DNA from 3 places in the Pantoea osteomyelitidis genome. Region 1 is predicted to be linked to each of the others. Evidence: predicted binding sites of a transcription regulator. Region 1 holds the regulator's gene; each other region holds the start of a gene.
The links. Region 1 encodes PhoB, which activates phosphate uptake and scavenging genes when phosphate is short. Its sites were predicted from a motif close to CTGTCATAAAACTGNCNNAT; they were not measured.

Region 1 (3,105 bases):
CCGCCTGCACCTGCACGTTCACGCCGGGCGACAGCCCACTGAAATCCTCTCCCCAGAGCGTCATCAGGTAGCCAAGCGTATCGGAACCCACGCTGCTCAGGTTGCCCGTCAGCGTGCTCTGCTGCGCCCAGGCGGCGGGAAAAATCAGAACGGCTAACAGCAGAAAACATCTCATTTCAGGAATCCGGTGGCGATCAGTGCACCGCATTCTCCTGCATCCCGGCGGTGACAATCAACCTCGGCGCCAGAGTGAAGGTGAAACAGGTTTTTTTATGCGGTTCGCTGGTGATATCGAGACGCGAATTATGATGGCTGAGGGCGTGCTTCACAATCGCCAGTCCCAGCCCGCTGCCGCCGGTGGCGCGCGATCGCGCCTTGTCCACGCGGTAGAAACGTTCCGTCAGGCGCGGCAGATGTTCCGCGCTGATGCCCGGTCCGTTATCGCATACGGTAAAGTGCGCGCCCTGTTTGTCGCGCAGCCAGCTGATATCAATGCGCGTGCCGTCCGGCGTATGGTTTACCGCGTTATAGACCAGGTTGGAAATGGCGCTGCGCAGCTGCTCATCATTGCCGAACACCTTGAGATGGGGATCGGTATGGAAATGGATCTCGTGACGGCCGCTGCTCAGGGTCTCCGCCTCGCGCTGCAACAGATGCAGCATCATCGGCACATTCACCGTTTCTTTCAGATTGATGGCGGGCGCCGCCTCAATGCGCGACAGCGTCAGCAGCTGTTTCACCAGACTGTCCATGCGCCGCGTCTGCTCCTGCATGGTGTGCAGCGCCTTGCCGCGTGAACGTTCGTTCATCACGGAATCGTTCATCATCTCCAGATAACCCTGCAGCACCGTGAGCGGCGTGCGCAGCTCATGGCTGACGTTGGCAAAGAAGTTACGGCGCGCTCCTTCCAGCTGATGCATCTGCGTGACGTCACGCGCCACCATCAGCCACTGCCCTTCGCTGTAGGGCATCACGCGGAACTCCATATGGTGCTGATTATTCAACACCAGCGTCAGCGGCTTGTTGAAGTCGCGCTGGCGGATATAGCGGGAGAATTCAGGATAGCGCAGCAGGTTGAGAATATTCTGGCCGTTATCTTCCGGCCAGCGCAGCCCCAGATGCTGTTGCGCCAGGCCGTTGCACCAGAAAATGGCACCCTCTTCGGTGGTGAGCACCACCGCATCGGGCAGGGATTCAGCGCCGCTGCGAAAGCGTTTGATCAGATTGCCCAGCTCACGACGCCGCCGACGGTTGCGCAGCTGCATCTGATACAGCCCGTAGAACAGCGGCTCCCAGCTGCCGCGGCCGTTGGGCGGCGTCATAGTGCGGTCAATCCATAACCAGTGCGACAGGCGCATCAGGTTATAAAAATGCCAGAACAGCACCGTCAGCACGGCGCTCAGCAGCAGCCAGGGCAGCCCGCCCAGCAGTAGCCCCAGGATCAGCGCCGGTACGCAGGCCAGACAGAGTTCTGACAGTAATCTCTTCCAGGAGAGTCGTTCCAGCACGGTTGAGACTCCCTTCAGTAGCGGGCAGAGAAACGATACCCGGTTCCGCGTACGGTTTGCACCATGCGATCGTGGCCGGAGATCTCCAGCGCTTTACGTAAACGACGGATATGCACATCAACGGTACGATCCTCCACGTAAACGTTGGTGCCCCAGACATGGTTCAGCAGTTGTTCGCGGCTGTAAACGCGTTCCGGGTGGGTCATAAAGAAGTGCAGCAGCTTGTACTCCGTCGGCCCCATCTCCAGCGGCTGGGTTTCCGACATGACCCGGTGCGATGAAGGATCGAGGCTCAGCCCCTGCATCTCTATCACCTCTTCCACCGCCATCGGCGAGATGCGACGCATTACCGCTTTGATGCGCGCCATCAGCTCCTTGGGCGAGAACGGCTTGGTGATGTAGTCATCGGCGCCGACTTCGAGGCCGCGCACGCGATCTTCCTCCTCGCCGCGCGCGGTAAGCATCATTACCGGAATATCGCGCGTCATCGCTTCGCGCTTCAGATGCTTGATAAACTGTATGCCGCTGCCGCCGGGCAACATCCAGTCGAGCAGAATTAAATCTGGCCAGGGTTCAATCAGTTTCCCGATCGCGCTGTCATAATCTTCCGCTTCGATAGGTTGGTAATCATTCTGCTCCAGAACGAAACACAACATTTCACGGATAGGGGCTTCATCTTCCACAACCAAAATGCGCTTAGCCATTATTACTCCTGCAGATGTGACTGGCATCACTGGGATTTGCGGCGTCATTATGCGTCAGTTTTATGACACTTTTATGAAAAACCTACCACCCCGGCGCGGCTGAAAAAAGCTAATTATGAGAGGATGATGGCGTTTTATTCTTTCAGCGCTGAAGTGGGTATAATCCAGCAGCGATTTGCATCGGCCAGGGAAATTTATGCGTATTATTCACACCTCCGACTGGCATCTTGGCCAGTTTTTCTATAGCAAAAGCCGTGCGGCGGAGCATCAGGCGTTTCTCGACTGGTTGTTGCAGCAGGTGCGCACGCATCAGGTTGATGCGGTCATCGTGGCCGGTGACATTTTCGATACCGGCGCGCCGCCCAGCTATGCGCGCGAACTTTACAACCGCTTTGTGGTGGCGCTACAGCCCACCGGCTGTGAGCTGGTGGTGCTGGCGGGCAATCACGATTCGGTGGCGACGTTGAATGAGTCGCGCGAGCTGCTGGCCTGTCTTAATACCCGCGTCATCGCCGCCGCCAGCGCCGACATCGAAGAGCAGGTGCTGCTGCTCAACCAGCGCAACGGCGAACCCGGTGCCCTGCTCTGCGCCATCCCCTATCTGCGCCCGCGCGATATTTTGCGCAGCAAGGCGGGACAGTCGGGACGGGAGAAACAGCTGAGCCTGCTGGAGGCGATTGGTCAGCATTATCAGCGCTGCTTTGTGGCGGCACAGGCGCGGCGCGAGGCGCTCGGCCTGATGCTGCCGATTGTCGCCACCGGCCATCTCACCACGGTGGGCGTCACCAAAAGCGATTCGGTGCGCGATATCTATATCGGCACCCTCGACGCTTTTCCGGCGCAGGCCTTCCCGCCCGCCGACTATATCGCCCTCGGCCATATCCATCGCGCCC
Region 2 (3,105 bases), on a different contig from region 1:
TTGCTGACAGCACGCTGGAACAGCATGGTATCAGCATACACAACGCCTTTAACTGCACACTCCAGAATCATTTGCCGCTCTTCGGCCAGACCTTCAAAATATTCCTGAACGCGGGTAATTTCAGCGGCAACATCAATCCTGGCGATGGTTAACACTGAGCGGGCATTGGACGCTCTGGCCAGGAACAGGATGTTTTCCACCAGCCGCGAAATACGTTCCAGCACTTCCATATTGTTCGCCAGTAAGGTTTCATACTCTTCCACCGAACGTGGCTGATACAGCGCCACCTGACAATGTCCCATCAGCGCACCCACCGGGGTACGGATTTCATGCGCCAGGTCAGCGGAGAATTGCGTCAGACGCTGATAGCCTTCGGCCAGCCTTTCCAGCATATCGTTGAAAGAGATAATAAGCTGCTGTAGTTCTCTGGGCGCATTCTCTGTACTGAGTCGGGTAGAAAGGCTGGCTGGATGGATTTTTGTTGCCTCCTGCGCCATCTTGCGCAGCGGTCTTAATCCCCGGCGGAGCACCAGATAGCCGAGCGTGGCAATCAGTAAATAAGCAAAAAGCACGGCGCCAATAATTTTCCAGCGGAACGTTTCCAGCAGACGAGACTCTTCGGTCATAAAATGCGCGCCGGTAATTTCTACCATTCTCCCATCCTTAATCTGCACGTCTGCACGAGCAAAACGCACCGGCGTTCCATCAGGCGCCATCAGATGATGTACTGTTTCCAGGGTCAGCGGCTGGCCGTCAGGCACAGGCGCCACTGGCGGCAATACCAATTGCGCAGGGTTGACGTTAATCAATGGCGGCTGGCCTGCCAGACGGAAGGTCAAAATATCTCGCTCATTACCGAGCATATTTTCAAACAGACCGGGGTTATGACTCAGTTGCGATAAAGGGAATTCATTCGCCAGCAGATGGCGGAAATACTGAACGCGTCCGCTGACCTGATAATCAGCACGACGCATCAGCTCTTTACCCATCGAATAATAGAGATAAAATCCGACGCTGCTGATAACCAGAGAGGCGATAAACGCAAACAGTAACGTCGCCCGCAACGTCAGGGAGATCGCCCCTTTTGACACGGGCTGGCGGGAGTTTTCCTTTCTCATATTAGTCATTGCGTACTTCACAAACGTAGCCAATGCCACGTACGGTATGGATCAGTTTCACCTCAAAGGCGCGATCCACTTTGGCACGCAGACGCTTAATCGCGACATCCACAACGTTAGTATCACTGTCAAAATTCATGTCCCAGACCTGCGACGCAATCATTGTGCGCGACAGTACTTCGCCTTCGCGGCGCATCAAGAGCTGTAACAACATAAATTCTTTGTTGGTCAATAAGATAGTCTGATCCTGACGGGTTACGCGGCGGCGCAGCGCATCCAGATTCAGATCGGCTATAGAATAGGTGTCCGGCTCCCGTGCCGTCGGGCGACGCAACAGAGTCCGGATACGCAGCACCAGCTCGGTAAAAGAAAAAGGTTTGATCAAATAGTCATCAGCGCCCAGCTCCAGTCCGTGAATACGATCCTGCACGTCGTCACGCGCTGTCAGGAACAGAACCGGCACATCGCTTTTTTTACGCAGCACTTCCATCACTTGCCAGCCATCAAGGCCGGGCAGCATGACATCGAGGATAATCGCGTCATAGCCTTCCTCCAGCGCTAAAAACAGGCCATCGGCGCCGTTGCGTGCCAAATCAACGCGGTAACCGGCTTCCGTCAGCCCTTTTTTCAGGTAGTTGCCAGTGCTGACATCATCTTCTATCACGAGTATCCGCATTCAGGCCCCCGACGCCGCACGATTACATGCAAAAAATAATTTGAGGAAAGTTTATCAGTTTCAACAACGCCCTTTGATGACATTTTTGTCATCAATTTGTCATCGACCAATGCCGGTAGATCGTTCACTCTGAGACAAGGCATCCATCACTGGAAACAGCAGTGATTCATATAAATTTTTGAACGACATCAAACAATGGAGGATTAATAATGAATACGCCGACACGCCTTGCAGGTTTATTACTCGGTTCTCTGCTGATGTGCAGTGGAGCGACATCGGCTCTCGCTGCTGATAACGTAATTAAACCCACACGTGGAACCATTGATTCAGTTAATGATACATCTCTGCATATCACGACCCGTCAGGGTGATAAGCTCGATGTTAAGCTGACCGACAAGACCCGCATCAACTCGGTCACTAAAGGCCAAATCAGCGACATTAAAACCGACAGCTTTATCGGTACTGCCGCCGTGCCGCAGGCGAACGGCACGCTGAAAGCGCTGGAAGTGCATGTATTTGCACCGAGCCTGCGCGGCTCAGGCGAAGGCTTTAATCCGTTTGAATCGGCTGATGGCAAAATCAACACGATGACCAACGGTACGGTGGGCAAACTGGTGAACAGCAACGGACGCACGTTAACCGTAAAATATCACGACGCTCAAAAAACCGTTGTCGTCCCGGATGACGTCCCGGTTGTCCTGCTGACGCCTGGCGATCGCAGCCTGCTGAAACCTGGCGCTAAAATTGTCCTGTTCGCAATGAAAGATGACAAAGGCGATTTAGTCGCACGGGGTATTTCTGCCGGCAAAGATGGCGTGACGCCACCCATGTAACAGGACGGATAAGCAGGAGTATTGTGTGAAACCTCAGCGATCTTCGCATCAAAAACGCAGAGTCCACTTATGGCCTGTACGCCTTTGTCACTGGGTTAACCTTCTGGCAATGATCGGCATGGTGATGAGCGGCTGGGGGATATATAACGCCGATCCCCTTTTCACATTTACTTTTCCCCAAAATGCCACGCTCGGCGGCTGGCTGGGCGGTAACATCGCCTGGCATCTTGCTGTGATGTGGTTGCTGGTTGCTAATGCCCTGTTTTATCTGATCTGGGGAATTTACAGCGGTCATTTCACACAGAATTTTTTCCCGTTTTCTCCCCGCGCTGTCTGGCGCGATACGGTGCGCGCGCTGACATTCCATCTGCCCCATAAACTGGGGCAGTACAATGCTGTCCAAAAACTGATGTACAGCGGTGTTTTATTGTTAGGGGTTCTGCTGGTGTTATCAGGATTGTCTATCTGGAAACCGGTG
Region 3 (3,105 bases), on a different contig from region 1:
GCGCTATACGCCGGAAACCCCGTTAGCTCCGAATAAATTGCGTATCCCTGAACCGCCGCTGGATATCCGTCAGATGGCGACGCTGGATGAACTGGATGTGATGATGGTGCCGCTGGTAGCCTTTGATCGCGACGGACAGCGTCTCGGCATGGGCGGCGGTTTTTATGACCGCACGCTGCAACACTGGCAGCAGCACGGTTTTTTGCCGGTGGGGCTTGCTCACGATTGCCAGCTGGTAGAGAAGCTGCCAGTAGCGGAATGGGATGTGCCGTTGCCCGCCGTGCTGACGCCGTCAAAGCTGTGGCAGTGGTAAGAAAAAAGGAGACCTGAGGTCTCCTTTCTTTTTTCAGGTCAGAATATCAGTACAGCAAACGCGCGCGGATGGTACCCGGAATCGCCTTCATCAGCTGCAGCGCTTTGTCTGCCACATCCTGCTGCGCATCAATGTCGATTACCACGTAGCCCATGTAAGGGGACGTTTGCAGGAACTGTGCGGCGATGTTAATGCCCTGCTCGGCGAAAATCTGGTTGATGGCAGTCAGAATGCCCGGACGGTTCTCATGAATGTGCAGCAGACGACTGGCGCTGGCGGCGTGCATCGGCAGCGACACTTCCGGGAAGTTAACGGCGGAAAGGGTAGAGCCGTTATCGGAATATTTCGCCAGCTTGCCGGAGACTTCCAGCCCGATGTTTTCCTGCGCTTCCTGGGTGGAACCACCGATATGCGGCGTCAGGATCACGTTGTCAAACTCACACAGCGGAGAGTTGAAAGGCTCGCTGTTGGTCGCCGGCTCAACCGGGAACACGTCGATGGCGGCGCCCGCCAGATGTTTGTTTGCCAGCACGTCGCACAGCGCGGGGAGATCCACCACGGTACCGCGTGAAGCATTAATCAGCAGCGAACCCGGCTTCATCAGCGCCAGCTCTTCGGCACCAATCATCTCTTGCGTGGACGGCGTTTCCGGCACGTGCAGACTAACCACGTCGCTCATGTTCAGCAGGTCGGAAAGATGACGAACCTGAGTGGCGTTACCCAGCGGCAATTTGTTTTCAATATCGTAGAAGAAGACATGCATACCCAGGCTTTCCGCCAGCACGCCAAGCTGCATACCGATATGGCCATAGCCGATGATGCCCAGCTTTTTACCGCGCGCTTCAAACGAGCCTTGGGCATTTTTATTCCAGATGCCGCGATGGGCTTTGGCGTTTGCTTCCGGAATGCCGCGCAGCATCAGCAGCATTTCGCCGATTACCAGCTCGGCAACGGAACGGGTATTGGAGAACGGCGCGTTAAACACCGGAATACCGCGCTTCGCCGCAGCGTTCAGATCGACCTGGTTGGTGCCGATACAAAAACAGCCAACAGCAACCAGCTTCTCAGCGGCGGCAAACACCTCTTCGGTAAGATTGGTGCGGGAACGGATACCGATAAAGTGCGCATCACGGACCGACTCTTTTAACGCCTCCGTATCCAGCGCACCTTTATGGAATTCAATATTGGTGTAGCCTGCCGCGCGCAGGTTATCCAGCGCGCTCTGATGGACACCCTCCACCAGCAGGAACTTAATCTTGTCTTTTTCCAGTGATACCTTTGCCATTTCCCGACCCTATTCAGAATTCAATGAGAGCTGCCATAAGTCAGCCTTCTGTCAAAATATCAAAAAATACGCGCGCAGCAATACAAACGATTGCCTCTCTGCCAGCACGGGTCAGCTATCCCACAGCGCATTTCCCTACAAAATAGGGTGTTGCGTAACGCTAAAAGGACGAACCTGAGGAAGATATCAGATTTGTGACATAACTCACCGAATTTTACTGAGCAAAGAAAAGATGTTTTGCGTCAGGAAATAACTGGCGTCCGGGAACGCCAGACAGATCATTTTTCGATGGTTTTCACCCCGTCGGCGGTGCCAATCAACGCAATATCGGCGCCGCGCGTGGCGAAAAGCCCCACGGTGACTACGCCAGGCAGGGCATTAATGCTTTTTTCCAGCGCAATGGGATCGAGGATGCTGAGATTATGCACGTCGAGAATAATGTTGCCGTTGTCGGTTACCACATGCTGTCGATACTCCGGCAGGCCGCCGAGCTTGACCAGCTCCCGCGCTACATAGGCGCGCGCCATCGGTATTACCTCGACAGGTAGAGGAAATCGCCCCAGCACGTCCACTTCTTTCGTGGCATCGGCAATACAGATGAACTTATCCGCGACGGCCGCGATGATTTTTTCCCGCGTCAGCGCTGCGCCGCCGCCTTTGATCATCTGCATCTGAGGATTGATCTCATCAGCGCCATCCACATAAACCGCCAGCTGGTCGATCTCGTTGAGATCGAATACCGGAATGCCGAGGCTTTTCAGCTTCAGCGTCGAGGCTTCCGAGCTGGAAACCGCTCCCTCAATCTGATGTTTCATGGTGCCTAACGCATCGATAAAATGCGCGGCGGTAGAGCCGGTGCCAACGCCCACCACGGTGCCCGGCTGCACATATTTCAGTGCGGCCCAGCCAACGGCTTTTTTCAGTTCATCCTGGGTCATGGTATCTTTACAACCTGTGCTGCGACGGAATGCGCGTAGTATAAAGCAAGGCTTCGGCAAAAAGCGCGTGCGTTAAATGCGGATTCGCCGCTTTGGAAGCCAGCCCACAAAAACAAACGCAGCGCTGCACATCCCGTTACGCGCTACGCCAGGCTGAAATAAAGAACCGGCTTACCCACCCTGAAGGAGAGAAAAAAACAATGAAACGCCCGGATTATCGAACGCTTCAGGCGCTGGATGCTGTGATTCGCGAACGCGGTTTTGAACGTGCTGCGCAAAAGCTCTGTATCACCCAGTCTGCGGTGTCGCAGCGAATCAAGCAGCTGGAGAATCTGTTCGGCCAGCCGCTGCTGGTGCGCACCGTGCCGCCGCGTCCGACCGAGCAGGGACAAAAACTGCTGGCGTTGCTGCACCAGGTTGAGCTGCTGGAAGAAGAGTGGCTGGGCGATGAAGTTAGCGGGACGACGCCGCTGCTGCTGTCGCTGGCGGTCAACGCCGACAGTCTCGCGACCTGGCTGCTGCCCGCGCTGAAAGATGTGCTGGCCGATTCGCCGGTGCGTCTGAACTTA

Region 2: a site for PhoB is predicted at 1,880-1,899, ahead of ABU178_RS16315 (heavy metal response regulator transcription factor). Genes of this name have one in related genera too.
Region 3: a site for PhoB is predicted at 1,780-1,799, ahead of serA (phosphoglycerate dehydrogenase). Genes of this name have one in related genera too.

Annotation. Positions count from the first base shown of each region.
Region 1 covers NZ_JBGFSN010000004.1:126,857-129,961, reverse strand. The annotation lists gene ABU178_RS05530 (PstS family phosphate ABC transporter substrate-binding protein) at 1-175, opposite strand, end outside; gene phoR (phosphate regulon sensor histidine kinase PhoR) at 195-1,508, opposite strand; gene phoB (phosphate response regulator transcription factor PhoB) at 1,523-2,212, opposite strand; gene sbcD (exonuclease subunit SbcD) at 2,409-3,105, shown strand, end outside.
Region 2 covers NZ_JBGFSN010000006.1:50,755-53,859, forward strand. The annotation lists gene ABU178_RS16310 (heavy metal sensor histidine kinase) at 1-1,118, opposite strand, end outside; gene ABU178_RS16315 (heavy metal response regulator transcription factor) at 1,120-1,794, opposite strand; gene ABU178_RS16320 (hypothetical protein) at 2,004-2,627, shown strand; gene ABU178_RS16325 (cytochrome b/b6 domain-containing protein) at 2,653-3,105, shown strand, end outside.
Region 3 covers NZ_JBGFSN010000005.1:336,948-340,052, reverse strand. The annotation lists gene ABU178_RS15260 (5-formyltetrahydrofolate cyclo-ligase) at 1-313, shown strand, start outside; gene serA (phosphoglycerate dehydrogenase) at 360-1,598, opposite strand; gene rpiA (ribose-5-phosphate isomerase RpiA) at 1,877-2,536, opposite strand; gene ABU178_RS15245 (LysR family transcriptional regulator ArgP) at 2,737-3,105, shown strand, end outside.